3 regions of the Ensifer sp. D2-11 genome follow, and region 3 is predicted to be linked to each of the others. Evidence: riboswitches for the same ligand, from Rfam matches in the RefSeq annotation. Region 3 holds a riboswitch; each other region holds the start of a gene.
The links. Region 3 has a riboswitch for thiamine pyrophosphate ahead of thiD (bifunctional hydroxymethylpyrimidine kinase/phosphomethylpyrimidine kinase). Riboswitches for the same ligand answer to the same signal wherever they lie in the genome.

Region 1 (7,190 bases), on a different replicon from region 3:
GGGTCGCGCGAGAAAAGGTCGGGATCTGCCATCTTCTCTTCCCGCTTCGCGATCTCCGCCTCCGACCTGGCAATCTCCTTCGGCAGGTTTTCGAGCGCGAATTTCTGCTTGAAGGAGAGCTTGCCCTTCGCCTTCTGATGTTCGCTCGGCGACGAGGAGGCGCCGCTCGATCTGGCCTTCTCGGCTTTCTCGCTCCGGCGCCTTTCCTCGAGTGCGCCGCGGCGCTGCGCCATCATGTCGGAATAGCCCCCGGCATATTCGATCCAGCGGCCATCGGGCGCCTCCGGGTTGGCCGGAGCGATGGTCGAGGTCACGGTACGGTCGAGGAAATCGCGGTCGTGGCTGACCAGGATCACCGTTCCGGAAAATCCGGCCACGATCTCCTGCAGCAGGTCCAGCGTCTCGATATCGAGGTCGTTGGTCGGTTCGTCGAGGATCAGGAGGTTGGTCGGGCGTGCCAGGATGCGGGCGAGCATGAGACGCGCGCGTTCGCCGCCGGACAGGTCGCGGATGGGCGTTCGCGCCTGCTCCGGCTGGAAGAGGAATTCCTTCATGTAGCCGGTGACATGGCGCTGCTCGCCATTGACGAGGAGGGTCTCGCCGCGCCCGTCGGTCAGATAATGCGCCAGCGTCTCGTCCAGGTTCAGCTCCTCGCGTTTCTGGTCGAGCGTGGCGATCTCCAGATTGGTGCCTAGCTTGACGCTGCCCGTGTCCGGCGCGAGCTGACCGGTCAGGAGCTTCAGCAACGTCGTCTTGCCGGCGCCGTTCGGTCCGACGAGGCCGATGCGGTCGCCGCGGTGGACGCGGATCGAGAACGGCGCGACGATCGTGCGATCGCCATAGGCCTTGGTGATCTTCTCCGCCTCGATGACGAGCTTGCCCGATTCCCTGGCGTCGGCCACGGTGGCCTGGACCGTGCCTTGCGGCCCCTTGTGCCCGCGATGGCGGGCCCGCATGTCCTGCAGCTCGCCGAGCCGGCGCATGTTGCGCTTGCGCCTTGCGGTCACGCCGTAGCGCAGCCAGTGCTCTTCGCGCTCGATCGCCTTGCCGAGCTTGTGCTGTTCGAGCTCTTCCGCCTCCAGCACCTCGTCGCGCCAGGCCTCGAAATGCGCGAAGCCGCGATCGAGGCGGCGCGATTGGCCGCGGTCCAGCCAGACGGTCGCCGTCGACACCTTTTCGAGGAAGCGCCGGTCGTGCGAAATCAGCACCAGCGCCGAACGGCTGCGGACGAGCTCGTCTTCCAGCCACTCGATCGTCGGCAGATCGAGATGGTTCGTCGGTTCGTCGAGAAGCAGAATGTCGGGTTCCGGCGCAAGCACACGGGCAAGGGCGGCACGACGCGCCTCGCCGCCGGAAAGGCGCGTCGGCTCTTCCTCCCCGGTCAGCCCCAGATGCTGCAGCAGGTAGGCGACCCGGTAGGGATCGTCGCCTGGTCCGAGGCCGGCTTCCGCATAGGCCTGGACCGTATCGAAGCCGTCGAAATCGGGCGCCTGGTGGAGATAGCGTATCGTCACCGATGGATGCCTGAAGATCTCGCCCGACTGGGGTTCTGCAAGCCCGGCGGCGATCTTCATCAGCGTCGATTTGCCCGAACCGTTGCGGCCGACGAGGCAGATGCGATCGCCCGGCTCGACCTGCAGGCCCGCACCCGCGAGCAGCGGCGTGCCGCCGAAGGTCAGTAGAATGTCGTCAAGCTTCAGGATGGGAGGCGCCAAGGCATCAGGCTCCGGAAAGATCATAGGGCCGGGCGAGAATGACGGCCCGGCCGGATTTCAGGGTGAAGCGGACCGTGCCATCCGCGATGTTCGAAATGGTGCGCGACGAGCCGAAGGGCAGATGAAAATCCTTCAGCGGGTAGCGCACGTTCTCGATCGAGAGACCGTCAAGGTCCGCAAAGCCGAGGATCGAGAAGAGGCTGCCTTTCGGCAACTCGATCTCCTGCGAGCCGGGCAGCAGCGGATAGGCCTCCTCCTCGCCGGAGGTCATCATCACCGCAACGCCGCTCTCGGCAAGCGCGACGGTGCCGAGGAGGTGCAGGAAAGCGTGATCGCTGCGCGCGCCGCCGAGTCCGCCCGCGAAGACGAGCGAGGTCGCGCCACGCTCGAGGGCCGCCTCGACGGCGATCTCCCCATCGGTCGCGTTCTTGGCAGCCGGATGGCGTTCACGCGGGACGCCGGCGAACTCCGCCAGAAGCGCCTCGTCCGTGGAATCGAAGTCGCCGACCCAGAGATCGGGAACGACCCCCAGCGTCCTTGCATGGCGCATGCCGCCGTCGGCGGCGACGAAGCGGCTGCCTTCGAGCTGTCGAGCGAGCCGGTCTGTCGGCGTCAGCGCGCCGCCGAGCAGGATGGTGAAGGGTGATCGGGTCATGGCAGAAGCCCATAGCGCAAAGCAGCGGCGAAGGAAAAGGGCTCCGGCTGCTGTTTTGCGAACGCATGCTGCGCGGATCAGGTTCCGGACGCCGGATCTCCGGGGAAAAGCATGCCGTCATAGATGCCGGGCGTCGATCCGGCGATCTCCACCGCACCGACCGCGCGGGCATAGAATTCGGCGGGGCCGACGCCGCCGATGATCGCATAGGCATAGCCGGCGGCGCGCATGGACAGCAGGCTTTCGACGAGCAGGGCCTCGCCGATGCCCTTGCCGCGCATGGCCGCGTCCACTCCGGTCGGACCGAAGAAGCCGAGCGCGGTTACGTCATGGCAGGCGAAGCCCACGATCCGGTCCCGATGGTGAGCGATGTGGATGCGCGCCGGCGTCGAGGAGAAGGCGGTTTCGGCCTCGCCGGCCCACCCCGCCCCGAAGCGCTCCTCGATCCAGGGAATGACGACCCGCCGCTCGGCCGCAAGCGCCCGCCGGATGCGGACGTCGGGGTCGAGACGCGATGGACGGCCCTCGGGCAAGGCATAGAGGCGGACGAGCATGTCTGGCATGGAATTGTCTCCGCTTTCGGCGAACAAACGGCGCCGGCAATTGTTTGACTTTTAATAGCGCGCCCGGCGCGGACGGCAAACGTCCCTGCTGAAACTCAGCTTGCCTAAGCCGTCGCCGGAAGCTAAATCTTTTGCTGCTCTAACGGGGTGCCCTGGCCGGCTTTGCGACCATGGCTGAGAGGCTTCGAGCCAACCCGCGGAACCTGATCCGGCTCATACCGGCGGAGGGATTAGAAGCGATCGGACCGATACGCGCTTTTCCCATTGCAGCAACAACAAAGGGAGAGGTGCCAGAATGTCCAGTTCACTCCATCGAAAAATCCTTGGCCGGCTTGCGATCGCCGCCGCTTCGATCGCGGCATTTTCCGTGAGCGCGGCGGCCGCGGAAAAAACGCTGACGGTCTATACCTATGAGAGCTTCATCACCGAATGGGGGCCGGGCGCCAAGGTGGCGGAAGCGTTCGAGAAGACCTGTGACTGCAAGGTCGACTATGTAGGGGTCGCCGACGGGGTCGAACTCCTGACGCGGCTGAAGCTCGAAGGTCAGGGATCGAAGGCCGACATCGTACTCGGCCTCGACACCAATCTGGTGGCGGAGGCGAAGGCGACCGGCTTCTTCGCACCGCACGGCGCCGATACCGCTTCCGTCAAGGTCCCGGGCGGCTTCTCCGACGACACCTTCATACCCTATGACTACGGCCATTTTGCCGTTGTCTACGACACAGAGGCACTGAAGGACCCACCGAAGAGCCTCAAGGAACTGGTCGAGGGCGATCCGTCGCAGAAGATCGTCATCGAGGACCCGCGGACCTCAACCCCCGGCCTCGGCCTCCTGCTCTGGGTGAAGTCGGTCTATGGCGACAAGGCCGGCGAGGCCTGGGCGAAGCTCAAGGACCGCGTGCTGACGGTCACGCCGGGCTGGTCGGAAGCCTACGGTCTCTTCACAAAGGGCGAGGCGCCGATGGTTCTCTCCTACACCACCTCGCCTGCCTATCACATGGTCGCGGAGAACACCGAGCGCTACCAGGCGGCCCCCTTCGCCGAAGGCCACTATATCCAAATCGAAGTCGCCGCATTGACGAAGAACGCGAAGGACCCGGAACTCGCCCGGAACTTCCTGACCTTCATGATCGGTCCGGAATTCCAGTCGATCATCCCGACGACCAACTGGATGATGCCGGTGACGGCGACCAAGGAGCCGCTGCCGGAAGCCTTCGGCAAGCTCGTCGACCCGCAAAAGACGTTCCTCATTCCCTCCGGGGAGGTCGCCGCCAGCCGCAAGGCCTGGATCGACGAATGGCTGGCCGCCATGAGCCGGAACTGAGGCCGGATTGTCCGGCACAAAGGAAAGCAGGATGACCATCGCCGCCGGGGCCTTCGCCCTCGGCGGCATCCTGCTTTTCGTCGGCCTCGCCGGCGCGGCACTGCTTGCCCAATCGGCCGGCAGCGCCGGCGCCGGTCCGCTTTTCGATGCCTATATCTGGCGCATCACACGCTTCACCCTGCTGCAGGCCAGCCTCTCGACACTTCTTGCCATCCTATTCGCCATACCGGTGGCCCGGGCACTTGCCCGCCAGGCTTCGTTCCCCGGCCGCATCTGGGTGCTGCGGCTTCTGGCGCTGCCACTCGGCCTGCCGGCGCTCGTCGCCGCACTCGGGCTCATCGAAATCTGGGGCCGGCAGGGGCTCTTGAACAGGGTGCTTTCGGCAGCCGGGCTGGAGCAGCCGGTCAGCATCTATGGCCTCTCCGGCATTCTCATAGCCCATGTCTTCTTCAACATGCCGCTCGCCGCACGCTTGATGCTTGCCGGCATCGAGCGCATTCCGGCCGAATACTGGCGCACCAGCGCCAATCTCGGCATGGGATCCTTCGCCACCTTTCGCTTCATCGAGTGGCCGGTGATCCGCGGATTGCTTCCCGGCATCGCCGGGCTCATCTTCATGCTCTGCGCCACCAGCTTCACGCTCGTGCTGACGCTTGGCGGCGGGCCGGCCGCCAGCACGATCGAAGTGGCGATCTATCAGGCGCTGCGCTTCGACTTCGACCCGCCGCGGGCGATCGCCCTTTCGGCACTTCAGGTCGCCCTTACCGGAGCGCTGCTTCTCGTCCTGAAATTGATCGCGCCGGCGCCGCTGGAGGGAGAGACCAGCGGCAGGGCCATCCGGCGTTTCGACGGCGCAAGCGGTCTGTCGCGGCTTGCCGACCGGATCTGGCTGATACTCGCCGTCATCCTCGTCGGCCTGCCATTTGCGGCCATCGCCTATAGCGGATCGAAGGCCGACCTCGTCCGTCTCGTGAGCGAGCCGGCATTCCATCGGGCGCTCGCCATGAGCGCGACGATCGCCCTTGTCTCCGCCACGATCTCCGTCGCGATCGCGGCGCTGATGATCCGTACCGAACGGCTCGCGCTGGCGCAGCGGCGCCCCGGAGCGGCGCCTCGCCTCTTTGCAGGCACGATCGGCGCGAGCACCTCCTTCATACTGCTCGTGCCTCCCGTCGTGCTCGGCGCCGGATGGTTCCTGCTCCTGAGGCCTTTCGGCGACGTCGCCCGTTTCGCGCCGGCCGTCGTCGTCGCCATCAATGCGCTGATGGCGCTTCCCTTCGTTCACCGGGTGCTCGCGCCGGCCATGGCGACGCATGCCGCGCGCACCGCGCGCCTTGCCGCGAGCCTTGGCATCGGCGGCTTTCACCGCCTGCTGTGGATCGACTGGCCGGGCCTGCGCAAGCCTCTCTTTGTCGCCTTTTCCTTTGCCATGGCCCTCTCGCTCGGCGATCTGGGAGCAGTCGCTCTTTTCGGCTCCGAGGACATGGTAACCCTCCCCTACCTGCTCTATAGCCGGATGGGCAGCTATCGCACCGCGGATGCGGCCGGACTGGCGCTGGTTCTCGGCCTTCTCTGCCTTGTCCTGACTGTGCTCGGCACGGCGGGAGAGGAGATGCCGCCCGAAGGTAAAAGCACATGAGTTCCACCGCTCTCGCCGTCAAAGGCGTCGAGATAAGCTTCGAAACGACGACGCTCGCCTTCGACTGCACGGTTCCCGCGGAGCGGATCGTCGCCGTGGCCGGCGCCTCCGGCTCGGGCAAGTCGACGCTCTTCAACATCATCGCCGGCTTCGAGCAACCGGAGCGCGGGGAAGTCATCATCCTCGGCGAGGAAATGACCGGTCGGGCGCCGGCGGAACGGCCGGTCTCGATCATATTCCAGGAACATAACCTCTTCGCACATCTCGACGTCGCCACCAATGTCGGCTTCGGCATCAGCCCGGCGCTGCGACTGGATGCGGCCGACCGCATGAAAGTGGAGGATGCGCTGGCCCGGGTCGGGCTCGCCGGTTTTGGCAAGCGCCTGCCGCCGACGCTTTCAGGCGGCGAACGCCAGAGGGTCGCGCTCGCGCGCGCCTTCGTGCGGCACCGCCCGATCCTCCTGCTCGACGAGCCTTTCGCCGCGCTCGACCCCGGCATGCGCGCCGAGATGCGGGCACTCATCAGCGATCTGCACGAGGAGGAAGGCAACACGATACTGATGATCACACATCATCCCGATGACGTGAGGGCGCTCGCCGACAGCGTTCTTTTTCTCGACCGGGGCCGGATTGTCGCCCATGATGAAGTCGATCGGTTCCTCGGGCGCCGCGACATCGCTGCGATCAACCGGTTCCTCGGCAACGAAGGATGACGTATTGTTCGCGGCGGCCGATCCGACGCCGGGCGAACTAAATTCGCCGGACGCCACAATTTGACCGCCGCGCCGTGCGAGGCGCGGGAGACACCAGCGGGTATCTCGCAAAATTCGCGCATCCGTTGCTGCGATACCACGGGGCAACTATTTCTACTGGGGTCGGCTAGGCAGGCGGCGCTGAAATCGGATACAGCAGAATCCTGGCTGAAACACCCGCGCCGGTGCACCGCATCCGGCTGAAAAAGTAGGACTTTTCGCCGATTGCGATGAATGGCTTCGAGCCGCGGGTCGCGCCGGCGGATGGGGACGGGCTGAGGCATGATAAGGCAGGCAGTCATGAATGGCTGGTTTCCGCGGCGGCATGGAGCCGTGCGCGCACGAGCGCTGGTCGCATTGGCTGCCACGACGCTGATCGCTGGCTGCCAATCCGTGATCGAGCAGACCTACGAGCCCACCGTTTCGCCATCCTCCAATCCGCAGATCGTCGAGGAAGTGCAGAAGAACGACCCGCGGGCCCAACTCGGCGCGCGCGAGCATCCGCGCATCGTGGCGAGCTACGGCGGAGAATACCGCGACGC
Region 2 (7,190 bases), 430 kb from region 3:
GCAGCGACAAAGTCGGTGGCGGTGCGGCAGGTTTAAGCCCCTCCCACCTGTGGGGAGGGGCGATCACTTGCTCGGCGCTGCAAGTCGTCTTCGCCCGGCCTGCGGTGAGAAGGCCGCCTATTCCGCCGTCGCCTCGAAGTCGACCCTGTCGAGAAGCAAGAGCGGATTTTGCGAAGCAACCGCGAATTCGAGCGCACCGATTCCGTTCGCGGATTTCGATTTGACCGTCAACGTGAACATTCCCGGTTTGGCAATGAACTGCGAAGCCGCGTCCAGCACGTCCTGCAACCGAGGCTCCTGCGCGGCAAACTGCTGCAACGCCACCGAAGCCGTCATCGTGAGCATGCCGCGCGCCTGATCCTCCGTCATGTCGTTTTGCTCGGCATAGGCCCGTATGGCCTTGGCGGCGAGACCTTTGTCCTCGATCTTCAGCTTTGCTTCACGGGCGGTGAGGCCGAACAGCGCTGCCCGCATCTTCGCCTCGTCGCCGGAAAAGAAGTCGCCGCTCACGCCCCCTAGCAGGCCGGAGAGGGAAAAGCCGCCGATATCTTTTCCACGTGTGGAGATATCCCTGATGACCAGAGTCTGGTTCGGCTCGTCCCAGGCGGCTTCGATGTTGGACGACAGGACCACCTCATTGAAACCGAGGTTGCGAAGCTGCGCGAACGGCTCGTCGTGCATATGCTCCGGGATCGGCAGGGTCAGATCCTGATATCTGATGCGGATGTCGGTCGGAATGCCGTTGCGGGCCTTCGTGAGCGCCAACTCGTAATCCTTGAGCGAGAAGCGGACGCGCCTCGGCACCGAATCCTGTGCGTCGCTCTCGGCGCCTTCGGTTTCTGTATCGGGCAGATCGGCATCCAGACCCGCCAGCCGGACCGTACCGAATTCCGGCAACAGTGTCGTAAAGGGAAAACTCTCGCGCTGCCGCTCGTCGAGCGCGACCATCCTCTGCAGACCCTCCAAGGTCGAATTCCAGGAAAATCCCGAAATGCTCACTTCGGAGACCTTGATGTAGTCCGCGCCCTCTCCCATCGAGAGGCCATTCAGCGTGCCGTCAAGCTTCCGTCCATCGACCTCAAGGGCGAGGCGGTCTATCGAAACCTTGATCCTCTCGCCTTCGTCACCGTCCTTCATCGGCGCGTCGATCGTAAGGCCGAGCATTTCCATGTCGGCCTTCCTCGTCATGTCGATAATCGACAAGACCCGATTGAAATAGGCTTGGCGTTCCGCCGGCGGCAATTGATCCGGCGCCGAGACCGACTTCAGCTTTTCCAGCGTCTCGACCAGCGGCTCGGCCGGCATTCGCATGCTGAAGCCGCTGCTGCGAACCTCGTCATAGCCGAAGCTCGCCTCGCCATCCGAGAAGGCGATGTCCTTTACCGAAATCGGCCCATAGACAGGCTTTGCCTCGTTGTCGTCCGGGCCGGCTTTTTCGGTATAGAGCCGCGCCAGATAGGCGGCATCGATATCCTGCGCCGTCACGGCTCCGATGGAACCCGCCACCCTATTCTTCTTACCGCCCTCTCCCCCCGAACGGTCCACGCCGACTTCGAAGCTGCCGCCGCTCGCCGAATAGCGGGCGATACGCCCATCGGCGATGCCTTCCGAGACCACGTTCTTGTAGATCAGCTTCTGCTCGGTCCCGGCAACGATCTCGGCGAAGACGATCTCCGGGGCGGAGATACGCCTTGCCGTGAAAAGTTCTACTCGCTTGGAGATCGAGAGTTCGCTCTTCCCGCCGAACATCTGCTCCAAGGTGCCGCGATCGAAATCTGCTTCTTCGACGACCGCGCGCGGGACAGAGACCGTGCCGAAAGCAGTCTTGAGCTCAAGGCCGCTTACTTCGAGCATGCCCTGGAGGAAAAAGATACTGGGCCGGCCGTCAACCGCGGCGATACGAACGTCCGACCCGTCCTTCAGCGGCAAGGCCACGTCGCGCAGATGAATTCGCCCAAGGAAATCCGCTTCGACGCTGGCCGCTTTGCCACCGCGCTCGGCGATCAACCTGCTCACGCGATTTTCTACGATGGTCTTGTAGCCGGCCATGCCGGCGGCGGTGATTGCTATCACCGCAACTGCGGCCCAAAGCGCCTTGCGTCTCTTTTTTCCTGTCCCTGCCTCAGCTTGCCCCACGACAATCGTCCTTCCACTACCTGCTTCACCGCGCCCCATTCGTGACGGGTGATTAGATGCAAGGAGCTGCATTTGCAAGCATGGCGGGAGGACAATCCAGAGCAGATAACTGACGCGCCCGACATCCTCACCCGGGACCGGACCGCGCCGGAGGCGGCCATTCAAAAACCATCTTGACGCCGCGCCGATAACCGGTCCTAATTGCGCCATTCACCAGGGGGGTCCCGGCAAGGGGCTGAGATACTGCTAGAGCGCGCAGTGACCCGTTGAACCTGATCCAGTTCATACTGGCGTAGGGACGGTGCAGACGTGCGACAGCCAGGAATCCGTGTACCCGCGATCCGTCGGCCAAACGTCTTTTCATCCTTCCGACTTCAGAACTGGGTCTCCAACGCGAAAACTTTGGAGCCTCAAGATGAATCTAGTCAAACCTCTCACCGCGGCGCCCTCGGTCACCCAGGGACCGCTTCCCGCATCCCGCAAGGTCTACAAGCCGGGCGATATCCATCCCGACATCCGCGTGCCGATGCGCGAGATCGCGCTCCATCCGACCTCCGGCGAGCCGCCGGTCACCGTTTACGACTCCTCCGGTCCCTACACGGTCGAAAACGCCGATATCCGCATCGACGCGGGCCTGCCACGCCTTCGCAGCGACTGGGTTCTCAAGCGCGGCGATGTCGAAAGCTACGACGGCCGTGCGGTGAAGGCCGAGGATAACGGCTTTGCGACCGGCGAAAGGCTGACGCCGGAATTCCCGGTTCGCAATCGGCCGCTCAGGGCCAAGCCCGGAAAAGCGGTGACCCAGCTCGCCTATGCCCGCGCCGGCATCGTCACGCCGGAGATGGAGTTCATCGCCATTCGCGAAAATCTCGGCCGGAAGGCCGCGAAGGAGGCGCTCGCCCGAGACGGCGAAAGCTTCGGCGCCTCGGTCCCCGATTTCGTGACGCCGGAATTCGTCCGCCAGGAAGTGGCCGCCGGCCGGGCGATCATTCCGGCCAACATCAACCATCCGGAAGCCGAGCCGATGATCATCGGCCGCAACTTTCTGGTGAAGATCAACGCGAATATCGGCAATTCCGCCGTCACCTCCTCGATGGCCGAAGAGGTGGAGAAGATGGTCTGGGCGACGCGCTGGGGCGCCGATACGGTCATGGACCTTTCCACCGGCCGCAACATTCACAACATCCGCGAATGGATCATCCGCAATTCGCCGGTACCGATCGGCACGGTACCGCTCTACCAGGCGCTGGAAAAGGTAAACGGCATCGCGGAAGACCTTTCCTGGGAGGTCTTCCGCGACACGCTGATCGAGCAGGCGGAACAGGGCGTCGACTATTTCACCATCCATGCCGGCGTCAGGCTTCACTATATCCCGCTCACCGTGGATCGCGTCACCGGCATCGTCTCGCGCGGCGGGTCGATCATGGCAAAATGGTGCCTGCATCATCATCGCGAAAGCTTCCTCTACGAGCATTTTGAGGATATCTGCGACATCTGCCGCGCCTATGACGTCTCCTTCTCGCTCGGCGACGGCCTGCGTCCCGGCTCGATCGCCGATGCCAACGACCGGGCTCAGTTCGCGGAGCTCGAAACGCTCGGCGAACTGACGAAGATCGCCTGGGCCAAGGATTGCCAGGTGATGATCGAAGGGCCGGGCCATGTGCCGATGCACAAGATCAAGGAGAACATGGACAAGCAGCTCGCCGTCTGCGGCGAAGCGCCCTTCTATACGCTCGGGCCGCTGACCACCGATATCGCGCCCGGCTACGACCACATCACGTCAGGCATCGGCGCGGCGATGATCGGCTGGTTCGGCACCGCCATGCTCTGCTACGTGACGCCGAAGGAACATCTGGGCCTGCCCGACCGCAACGACGTCAAGACCGGCGTCATTACCTACAAGATCGCTGCCCATGCCGCCGATCTCGCCAAAGGGCACCCGGCCGCCCGAACCCGCGACGACGCACTGTCGCGCGCCCGCTTCGAGTTCCGCTGGGAGGACCAGTTCCACCTCTCGCTCGACCCCGAGACCGCGCGCAATTTCCACGACGAGACGCTGCCGAAGGAGGCGCACAAGGTCGCGCACTTCTGCTCCATGTGCGGGCCGAAATTCTGTTCGATGCGGATTTCCCACGATATCCGCGCCGAGGCGCAGAAGGAGGGCCTCGAGGCCATGGCCGCGAAATATCGTGACGGCGGCGACCTCTACATGCCGCTCGATGAAAGCAATGCCGCGCCCGCTGGAGAATGAGATGCGCGTGCTGATCAGAGGGGCCGGCGTCGCCGGCCTCACCGCCGCCCATGAACTTCTCGCGCTCGGCGCCGAAGTAACGATCATCGAAAGTGCCGCCGGCTTCACCGGGGCTGCTTCCTGGTATGCGGGCGGCATGCTCGCTCCCTGGTGCGAGCGGGAAAGCGCCGAGGAAACCGTCCTGACCCTGGGGATCGGCGCCGCCGACTGGTGGGAAGCCGCCCTCCCCGCCGGTTCCGTCCACCGCAACGGCACGCTCGTCGTGGCGCAACCGCGTGACGGAGCCGAACTCAAGCGCTTCGCCTCGCGCACCTCCGGCTTCCGCTGGCTCGATGCGGAGGAGATCGCAGCGCTGGAGCCGGCCCTCGCCGGCCGTTTCCGGCAGGCGCTGTTCTTTCCGCAGGAGGCGCATCTCGACCCCCGCCGGGCACTCTCGGCGCTCCGGCAAGGGCTGGCGGCACGCGGCGCCGCGTTCGCCGGCGAGGACATGGACGATCGCGGTTTCGCGCTCACCGTCGACTGCACCGGCGCGTCGAGAATTGGCGGGATCGACGGGCTTCGCGGCGTTCGCGGCGAGATGGCCTATCTGCAGACGGACGAGGTGGCGATCTCCCGCCCCGTGCGCATGCTGCATCCCCGGATCCCGCTCTATATCGTGCCGCGCGGCGGCGGGCTCTTCATGTGCGGCGCGACGATGATCGAGAGCGACGACGCCGGTCCGATCACCACCCGTTCGCTGATGGAACTGCTGAACGCCGCCTATGCGCTCCATCCGGCTTTCGCCGAAGCGCGCCTGGTCGAAACCGGCACGGGCGTGCGCCCGGCTTTTACCGACAACCTGCCGCGGGCCTCGCGCCGTGAAAACACGATTACCGTCAATGGCCTTTATCGGCACGGCTTCCTCCTCTCCCCGGCCATGGCCGGGGAGGCGGCAGCACTGGCCCTTGGCGAAGAGAATCTTAGAGGAGATATCCGATGAAGCTGACCATCAACGGCGAGGAACATGAGCTTCAGGCCGCGACGCTCGCCGAACTCCTGCAGCGCCTCGAATTCGAGGGCGACTGGCTGGCGACCGCCGTCAACGGCGAACTCGTCCGGAAGGCAGACCGCGCCGGTCACCGGCTTGAGGACAGCGACCGTATCGAAATCCTGTCGCCCATGCAGGGAGGCTGACGATGCCGCTATTCTATGAAACAGAGGTCCGATCGCGGCTCCTGCTCGGAACCGCCCGCTATCCCTCGCCGGCCGTGCTCGCCGAAGCGGTGCGGCGGTCGGGCACCGATATCGTCACGGTCTCGCTCCGCCGCGAGACGGCCGGCGGGCGCCAGGGCGGCGCCTTCTTCGAGCTGATCCGCGAACTCGGCGTGCGCGTGCTGCCCAACACCGCCGGCTGCCATTCCGTCTCGGAGGCCGTGCTGACCGCCAGGATGGCGCGCGAGGTGTTCGGCACCGACTGGATCAAGCTGGAAGTGATCGGCCACCAGGACACATTGCAGCCGGACGTCTTCGGCCTCGTGGAGGGGGCTCGCATCCTCACCGGGGAAGGTTTCCAGGTCTTCCCCTACACGACGGACGACCTCGTCGTCGCCGAAAGGCTGCTGGAGGCGGGCTGCCAAGTGCTGATGCCCTGGTGCGCGCCGATCGGCAGCGCCATGGGACCGCAGAACGTGCAGGGCTTGCGCGCCATGCGCGCGGAATTTCCCGACGTGCCGCTGATCGTCGACGCTGGCGTCGGCCGCCCGTCCCACGCGACCACCGTCATGGAGCTCGGCTACGACGCGGTGCTGCTCAACACGGCTGTTGCCGGCGCTGCCGATCCCGCCGCCATGGCCGAAGCCTTCGCCAAGGCGATCGATGCCGGCCACGCGGCTCACGGCGCCGGCATGCTGGAGCCGCGCGATATGGCCGTTCCATCCACGCCCGTCATCGGAAAGGCAGTCTTCTCGTGAAGCTCGATCCCTTCTATCTCATCGTCGACAGCGCCCAATGGATCGAACGGCTGGTGCCGCTCGGCGTCAAACTCGTGCAGCTCCGCATCAAGGACCGGAACGAGGAAGACATCCGCCACCAGATACGGGTCGCCAGGGCAGTCTGCTCCGCCCATGCATGCCAGCTGATCGTCAACGACTACTGGCAGCTGGCGATAGAGGAAGGCTGCGATTTCACCCATCTCGGTCAGGAGGATCTGGCGGAGGCCGATCTTGCCGCCATCCGTGCCGCAGGGCTCAAGCTCGGCGTCAGCACCCATGACGAGGCGGAACTGGCAAAGGCGCTCGCAGCCGAACCGGACTACGTCGCGCTCGGGCCGATCTATCCGACGATCCTCAAGAAGATGAAGTGGGCGCCGCAGGGGCTGGAGCGGCTTTCATGGTGGCGCGAGCGCGTTCACCCGCTCCCGCTCGTCGCCATTGGCGGCCTCAATACGGAGCGGATCGAAGGCGTCTTCGCGCATGGCGCCGACAGCGCCGCCGTGGTGACTGACATCACGCTGAATGCCGATCCGGAAGCACGCACAAGGGAGTGGATACGGAAGACGGAGGCGTGGAGATAGCGGTAGCGCGGGGGGAGACGGCCCGGCATCATGGGTCGAAGCAGCGATGCTTGACATTTGTCACGTGTGATGAATTATGTCAGGGTTTCCGTCCGAAAGAACTCCATGCCGATCCGCGCCAACGATCAGATCATCCACAAGGCCGCATGGCTCTACTATACGCATGGCCTGCGCCAGGATGAAGTCGCCCAACGTCTTGAAATCTCGCGTGCTTCCATTGCCATGTATCTGCGCAAGGCGCGCGAGATGGGG
Region 3 (7,190 bases):
CCCCGGTAAACAGCCAGATGCTCGATACCCAGATTGCGAGCGCGGTCGAGATCCTGAAGTCCGGCGAACTCGCCCTGCGCGTCGTAGACAAGCTCAAGCTTTCGGAAAACGATACCATCCTCAATCCGCCGCGCTCCCCGGTCGACATGGTCAAGGAATGGCTGAAGACGGCAACCGGGCTGTTTTCGGGCGGGCCGGATGTCACGGAGGAGGCAGCGCGCAACGGACGGCGGCAGAAGGCGGCCGCGATCATACAGCAATCGCTCGCGGTCGAGCGTGTCTCGCGCAGCTCGGTCGTGGCCGTTGCCTTTCGCTCGAGCGACCCCTTGCTCGCGGCGACCATCGCGCGCGGCTACGCAAGTGCCTATCTGACCGATCAGTTGAACGCCAATTTCGAGGCGACCGAGCGCGCATCCGTCTGGCTGCAGGAACGGCTTACGGACCTCCAGCAGCGCTCGCAGGCCGCCGCGCTCGAAGTCGCGCATTTTAGGGCCGAAAACGGTCTGACGGCTGCGCGGGGCGAGTTGATGTCCGAGCAGCAGATGGCCGACCTCAACAGCCAGCTCATCGTCGCCCAGGCCGATACGGCAAGTGCGTCGGCCCGTTACGACCAATACAAGTCGATCGTCGACCAGGGACCGGAGAACGCGGTCAAGAACGCCACCATTTCCTCCAAGGAGGGTGACAATTCGGTGATCCGTGACCTGAGGACGCGCTATCTCACCGTCGGCAAGCGCGAGCGGGAAGTCTCGGACAATTTCGGCGCCGACCACCCGCAGGCGGTATCGCTCCGCGCCGAGCAGGAGGATGTCGCGCGGCAGATCTACCAGGAACTGCAGCAACTCACCGCAAGCTACAAGAACGAATACGAGGTCGCCCAGTCGCGCGAGGAATCGCTCAGGAAGAGCATCCAAGGCATTGCCGGCAAGACCTCCGACGCCAGCGAGCAACTCGTGCAATTAAGGGAGCTCGAACAGAAGGCAGCGGCTCTGAAGACGCTCTACGAGTCCTATCTCGGGCGCTACGAACAGGCGACGCAGCAGCAATCCTTCCCGATCGCCAAGGCTCGCGTCATCTCCGAGGCCGGCGTGCCCGTGTCGCCGTCGAGCCCCAAGAAAACCATGACTCTCGCGCTCTCGGCCGTGCTCGGCATGATGGTCGGCGGCGCTTACGCGGCCTTCCTCGAATTCCGCGAACGGACTTTCCGCCTGGAGGGCGACATACGCTCGATCCTCGGCCATCGCTCGCTCGGCTACGTTCCGCTGCTCGGAACGCGCATGAAGAAGAAGGCACAACTGGTCCATGCGCATTTCGGCTCGGTGAAAAGACACGACGAAGCGGTGGACGATACGATGCCGTTCCAACGACTTTCGCGCATCGTCGTCGATGCGCCGCGTTCGACCTTCGCGGAAACCTTCCGCAACGCCAAGCTTGCCTGCGACCAGATGCTGGCCGGCAGCGAAAGCCGCGTGATCGCCATTGCATCGGCCCTTCCGGACGAGGGAAAATCGATCATTGCCGCGAACTTCGCCGCACTACTGGCGGCGAGCGGCAAGCGCACCCTGCTCATCGATGCCGATATACGCAAGCCGGGACTGACGCAGATGATCACGCCCGCCCCGCGCACCGGGCTCGTCGAAACGCTGACCGGAGAAGCCACCTGGCCCGCCGGAATCAAGGTGGACCAGCGCACCAAGCTCGCAATCCTTCCGGCCGGCGGCGCCTCGCATCAGCGGCATCAGAGCAACGAACTGCTCGCCTCGCCGGCCATGGCGAACCTTATCGAGAACGCCCGCAACGCCTTCGATTATGTCGTCGTCGATCTTGCCGCACTCGCCCCTGTCGTCGACGCGAAGGCCTTCGCGCCGCTGGCCGACGGCATTCTCTTCGTGGTCGAATGGGGAAGGACGCCTTCGCGGCTCGTACGCGATCTGCTCCACTCGGAACCGTTGATCAATTCGAAGGTGCTGGGCGTCATCCTCAACAAGACGGATATGAACGAACTCGGCAAATACAGCGACTTCGACGGGGCGGAGAAATATCGCCATCGCTACGGCAAATATTACGTCGAGAATACGACCACGGAAAACACCGCCGCTTGAGGCGACCGCGGCCGCGCCACTTGTGTGCGCGGCCTTTCGCCGTCAGACCCTGCGGCGATCGACGATCCAAGCGGCTGCCATTAACGCAATGACCGCCGTAAGGGCAATCAGTGCCAGCGCGTAGAAGAGCGAATATTCGACCAGCGACGGCAGGATCGAAAGAGCACGCCGCGCCCTGCTTGGCGACCGCCGCCAATCCGGCAGGTCGTCACGGTTGAAAGCCTCCAGCCGGCGGGTAAGAAAGTGCATATCGCGAAAACCGATTGCCAATCGAAGCCATGGAGCGGTCATGCTGCTGAACAACCGTGGCGATAGCGAGGCACTTCAGCGCCCCGAGCCGTCACCCGGCAGTCAATCTTTCCACCATCGGTGGAAGTGATGAACCGGACCGCGCCCCTGACCTATCTCCAGGCTGTCGGCTGCTGAGATTGCGGCATGCAGATACGCCTTGGCTGCGCTCGCCGCTTCGATCAGCGGCACGCCTTTCGCAAGGCTGGCGGCAATGGCTGCCGAAAGCGTGCAGCCGGTGCCGTGGTCGTTGCGCGTCTCGATCCGCCCGGCGGGAAGGCGGACAAGAGTGTCGCCGTCGAAGAAGAGGTCTGTGGCCTCCTGGCCCTTCAGGTGCCCGCCCTTGACCAGAACCGCATGTGCGCCCGTCCGCATGATCGCTTCCGCCTGGCGCGCCATCTCCGCCTCGTCCCCGGCGATTGCGCGCCCAGTCATGAGCGCGGCCTCGGCAAGATTGGGCGTGACGACGAGCGCCAGCGGCAACAGTTCTTCGATGAGCGCGGCAACGGCATCCGGACGAAGCAGCGCATCGCCGGAGGTAGCCACCATGACGGGATCCACGACGGCCAGTTTCCCGAACCGGCGCAATCCATCAGCAATGGCGGCGATCGTTTCCCGACGCGAGACCATGCCGATCTTGACGGCCTTCACGTCGAGGTCGGAGAAGACGGCGTCCATCTGCGCCGACACGATTTCAGCGGAAACATCCTCGACGGCCGTCACACCCCTGGTGTTCTGGGCCGTGATCGCAGTGATGACGCTGGCGCCGTAAACGCCGAGCGCTGAAAACGTCTTGAGGTCCGCTTGAATGCCGGCGCCGCCGCCCGAGTCCGAGCCGGCGATGCTGAGCGCGATCGCCGTCATGCGCAGTCCTCCTTCGCACGAGGGCAGATGATGCTTGCGAGTGGTACGGCAATGGACGTCATCGATCGATCTCCAGACGGAACATCACGGAGATCCAGGAAAAGGCGATGAAAAGGCGAACTTGCCGCTGGCGGCCTTCTTTCCGTTCCTACGCCGGCATGACCCGGATCAGGTTCAAGGGTCCGGCTCAACGCCATCTCAGCACCGTCTAGTGCTCCCCTCGGAATGCGCTATCTATGCGGCTGTAGCAGACCGATGTCAACGCGACCGCGCAAAGGCTTGTAAGACCTATCTTTTAGGCCAGCCGGCAAAAATATACCCGCAGATTGGCAAGCTATGATGCAGTCATTCCTTCTGCCGCCGTCAATCGCTCGTTTCCTCCTCGAAAACGGCGGAGATTGCGTTATTCTTAGCGAAATTTCGTCGTACAGGAGGGAACACGCCATGAGTCTGCGCATCAACGATACCGCCCCTGATTTCACCGCCGAGACAACGCAGGGCACGATCAATTTCCATGAATGGATCGGCGACGGCTGGGCTGTCCTCTTCTCCCATCCGAAGAACTTCACCCCCGTCTGCACGACGGAACTCGGCGCCATGGCGGGGATCGAGCCGGAGTTCCGCAAACGCGGGGTCAAGATCATCGGGATCTCGGTCGATCCGGTCGAGAGCCACTCCAAGTGGAAGAACGACATCAAGGTCGCGACCGGCTTCGAGGTCGACTACCCGCTGATCGGCGACCGCGATCTGAAGGTGGCAAAGCTTTACGACATGCTGCCGGCCGGCGCCGGAGAGACGTCCGAAGGCCGCACCCCGGCTGACAATGCCACGGTGCGCTCGGTCTACGTCATCGGCCCCGACAAGAAGATCAAGCTGATCCTCACCTATCCTATGACCACCGGCCGCAACTTCAACGAGATACTGCGCGCCATCGACTCGATCCAGCTCACTGCCAAGCATCAGGTGGCAACGCCCGCCAACTGGCAGCAGGGCGAGGACGTCATCATCACGGCCGCCGTCTCCAACGAGGACGCCGTGCAGCGTTTCGGCTCTTTCGACACCGTGCTTCCCTATCTCCGGAAGACGAAGCAGCCAACGGCATAGCAAAACCCGCTGGCCAACAGTCAGTCGTAAGGGCGCGTCAATTCATCAAGGGTTGACGCGCCCTTACCGCTTCTTCCTAATATTCTTGTTTAATACCCTCAGGGCAGAACCATCCTGCCTCAATCCGCTTTGGCGGTGGAGATGATCTCCGCCAGAACCCCGTGCAGGGCGTCGCGATAGCCGTTGCGTGCCGAGGGGCCGCTTTCATCCGACGTCATGACCACCGTCAGGTTCAGGGACGGCACTATGTAGAGCATCTGGCCGCCATAACCCCAAGCGTAATACACATCCTCGTCGCCGATCCGGCGCGTGAACCAGCCATATCCATAGCCGTCGCCGGTAAAACGGGAGGCGGTGCGCGGCTGCCAGGAAAGCTCGACCCAATCGGCCGGGACGACCTGCCGTCCGTCCGCGGTGCGGCCGCGATTGCGATAGAGCTCGCCGAAGGCAAGCAGCGACCGCGCGCTCATCGCCATCTGGTTGCCGCCGAGATAAATGCCCTGGGGATCCCGCTCCCAGGCACCGATCCGGAAACCCTCGACCGGATCGAGCCATTCGCGCGCAAGCGCCAGTGTCGGCCTGCCGCCGACCTTGGTCAGTATTGCCGAGAGCAGATGGGTCGAGGCGGTCGAATAAAGCATCCGCCCTCCGGGCTCGTCGTCGAATGGCTGTGCCAGTGCGAAACGAACCCAATTGCGGCTAGACACCCAGCGGCCGTAGTTCGGTCCGGACATCCGCCCCAATCCCGCCTGCATCGAAAGCAGGTTGCCGATGGTGATGTCGTTGATCCGGGGGTCGGCCTGCGACGGGAGGTCTTCCTTCAGGAGCGGCGCGATCTTCTGCTCCGGGCCGTCGAGCAGACCCTTGTCGATCGCGATGCCCACAAGTGCGGACACGATCGATTTCGACGCCGACTTGATGTTGGTCGACTCCGAGGGCGTGTGGCCGCGATAACCCTTCTCGGCGATCGTCTCACCGTCCCTGGCAACGACCACAGTCTTCAGCGGTTTCAACTCGTCCCTGGTCTCCAGGCTCGTCAGCAAGGTGGTGACGGACTGATCCTGCGCGGCTGCCGCCGAGTGGAAACCGAGGAGTGCAAGGAGCGTAATAACGAGCATAGTCATGCGTTCGACCTAGGGCGAACGGCACGACAAGTCATCAAGTGCAATCCAAGCTCACGACGATGTGACCTCGCCGAAAGGTCGGCTACATCGATGCTCCGGGGTTCATTCTTTCCAGATCGCAACATCGACGGGTTTTAGCGTGCGGCCTCCCACGTAGAACTCGGCCGAGGCGCCCGCGGGCACCTCCGCGGGGATCCGGCCGAAATTGAAGGCGAAACGGAGATTGCCACGGCGCGTCACGCGAAGATCGCCGAGGTCGGGCAGGCTTTCCAACCCAGCCCAGCCGAGCGCGTCGCCGATCACCTTGTCGAGCAATGCCCCGTTGGCCGCAACCGCCAGGTAGCGTGCCTTGTCGTTGCCGACGAGCGCCGGCGTGCCGTTACGATACTCCCCGTCGAAGCTTGCGAGAACGGTCTCGTTCGTCCTGACGGTCTCGCGCCAACCGCCCGCCTCGTAGGCCTCGTTGCCATAGAGAACGGTTTCGCTGTGAAACTCCGGCAGCGACTCGACCCGCGAGACGCTGACATCGATGAGCTTCGCCAGCGGTCCTGGTGGTAGTCCCTCGGGGATGTGCATGTCCCTCGTCTTGCTGCCGCTGCGCGCACCGAAGACCACCTTGGCATCCGCTCGCGCGAGCCGCTCCACGAAAGCCTCCTCGGCAATGACGAGATCCGGCGCGAGGATCAGCTTGTATCCGTCGAGGTCCGAGTGCTGGCCGATGAAATCCACATCGACGCCGAGGCGGGCCGCCGTCGAATACCAGTCGAGCGCAACCGCCGAAGCGGAATAGCTCCGCCCCTGCGGCAGGACGCGTGTCGCCCAGCGAGATTCATAGTCGAGAAGAATCGCGACCTGCGCCTTGCCACGCACCTCTCCCTCGGGCAGGCGCTTCATTTCAGCGACGACTTCGGCGACTTCAAGATAGCCCTGATCCGCGTCGCTGTTTGGAAGAAGGAGGCCCGCGTGAAACTGTTCCTGCGCGAAAGGCGCCTGCCGCCAGCGGAAATAGGAAACCATGTCGACCCCATGGGCATAGGCGAGCCACGTCCAGAGCCGCACCATGCCGTCGGCGGGGGACTGGTTGTGCGCCGCCCAGTTCACCGGCCCCGGTTGCTGCTCCATGACCCAGACGCGGCCGCGGCCGACGGCGCGGTAGAGATCGTGGTTGAAGGCCGGCTGGTCGGGATCCCCGACCCGGAGATAATGCTCCTTGTCCTTCGCTGCGAGGCGTCCGTTGAGCAGGCCGCCCATCGGATAGACGTCCCAGGAGGCGATGTCGATGTCCTCGCCCACCCTGTAATGATCGAAATCGGTGTTCTGCGACATGAAGTTGTGCGTCACCGGTCGCCCGGGCGAATGCGCCCGGATGATGTCGACCTGCGCCTTGTTGAAGCTCTTCACCTGATCGGAAGAGAAGCGGATGAAATCCACCCCGTGGGTGGGGCTCGGCTCCTCCACGAGATTGTTCGGCAGGTCGATTTCCTCGAAGCTATCGTAGCGCATCGACCAAAATGAGGTGCCCCAGGCGCGGTTCAGCTCATCGATCGAGCCGTAGCGTTCGGCCAGCCACAAGCGGAACGCCCCGACCGCCTCGGCGGAATAGCTGTAGATCGTGTCGTGGTCGCCATATTCATTGTCCGTCTGCCAGGCATGGACATAGATGTGTTCGCCATAGCGGCGCGCCATCGCCTCGGTGATGCGCGCCGCC

Region 1: another riboswitch for thiamine pyrophosphate. It lies ahead of thiB (thiamine ABC transporter substrate binding subunit); the one in region 3 lies ahead of thiD (bifunctional hydroxymethylpyrimidine kinase/phosphomethylpyrimidine kinase).
Region 2: another riboswitch for thiamine pyrophosphate. It lies ahead of thiC (phosphomethylpyrimidine synthase ThiC); the one in region 3 lies ahead of thiD (bifunctional hydroxymethylpyrimidine kinase/phosphomethylpyrimidine kinase).

What each region holds. Positions count from the first base shown of each region.
Region 1 covers NZ_CP096433.1:3,380,786-3,387,975, reverse strand. The annotation lists gene M1D34_RS16095 (ABC-F family ATP-binding cassette domain-containing protein) at 1-1,715, opposite strand, end outside; gene M1D34_RS16090 (thiamine diphosphokinase) at 1,720-2,370, opposite strand; gene M1D34_RS16085 (GNAT family N-acetyltransferase) at 2,448-2,933, opposite strand; TPP riboswitch at 3,067-3,180, shown strand; gene thiB (thiamine ABC transporter substrate binding subunit) at 3,229-4,257, shown strand; gene thiP (thiamine/thiamine pyrophosphate ABC transporter permease ThiP) at 4,289-5,896, shown strand; gene thiQ (thiamine ABC transporter ATP-binding protein) at 5,893-6,609, shown strand; gene M1D34_RS16065 (M48 family metalloprotease) at 6,931-7,190, shown strand, end outside.
Region 2 covers NZ_CP096434.1:95,713-102,902, reverse strand. The annotation lists gene M1D34_RS17700 (aq_1923 C-terminal domain) at 118-2,136, opposite strand; TPP riboswitch at 2,342-2,453, shown strand; gene thiC (phosphomethylpyrimidine synthase ThiC) at 2,552-4,387, shown strand; gene thiO (glycine oxidase ThiO) at 4,389-5,366, shown strand; gene thiS (sulfur carrier protein ThiS) at 5,363-5,560, shown strand; gene M1D34_RS17680 (thiazole synthase) at 5,563-6,336, shown strand; gene M1D34_RS17675 (thiamine phosphate synthase) at 6,333-6,938, shown strand; gene M1D34_RS17670 (sugar-binding transcriptional regulator) at 7,008-7,190, shown strand, end outside.
Region 3 covers NZ_CP096434.1:530,480-537,669, reverse strand. The annotation lists gene exoP (succinoglycan biosynthesis transport protein ExoP) at 1-2,102, shown strand, start outside; gene M1D34_RS19700 (hypothetical protein) at 2,145-2,393, opposite strand; gene thiD (bifunctional hydroxymethylpyrimidine kinase/phosphomethylpyrimidine kinase) at 2,454-3,254, opposite strand; TPP riboswitch at 3,383-3,485, opposite strand; gene M1D34_RS19690 (peroxiredoxin) at 3,699-4,358, shown strand; gene M1D34_RS19685 (serine hydrolase domain-containing protein) at 4,478-5,482, opposite strand; gene M1D34_RS19680 (beta-galactosidase) at 5,585-7,190, opposite strand, start outside.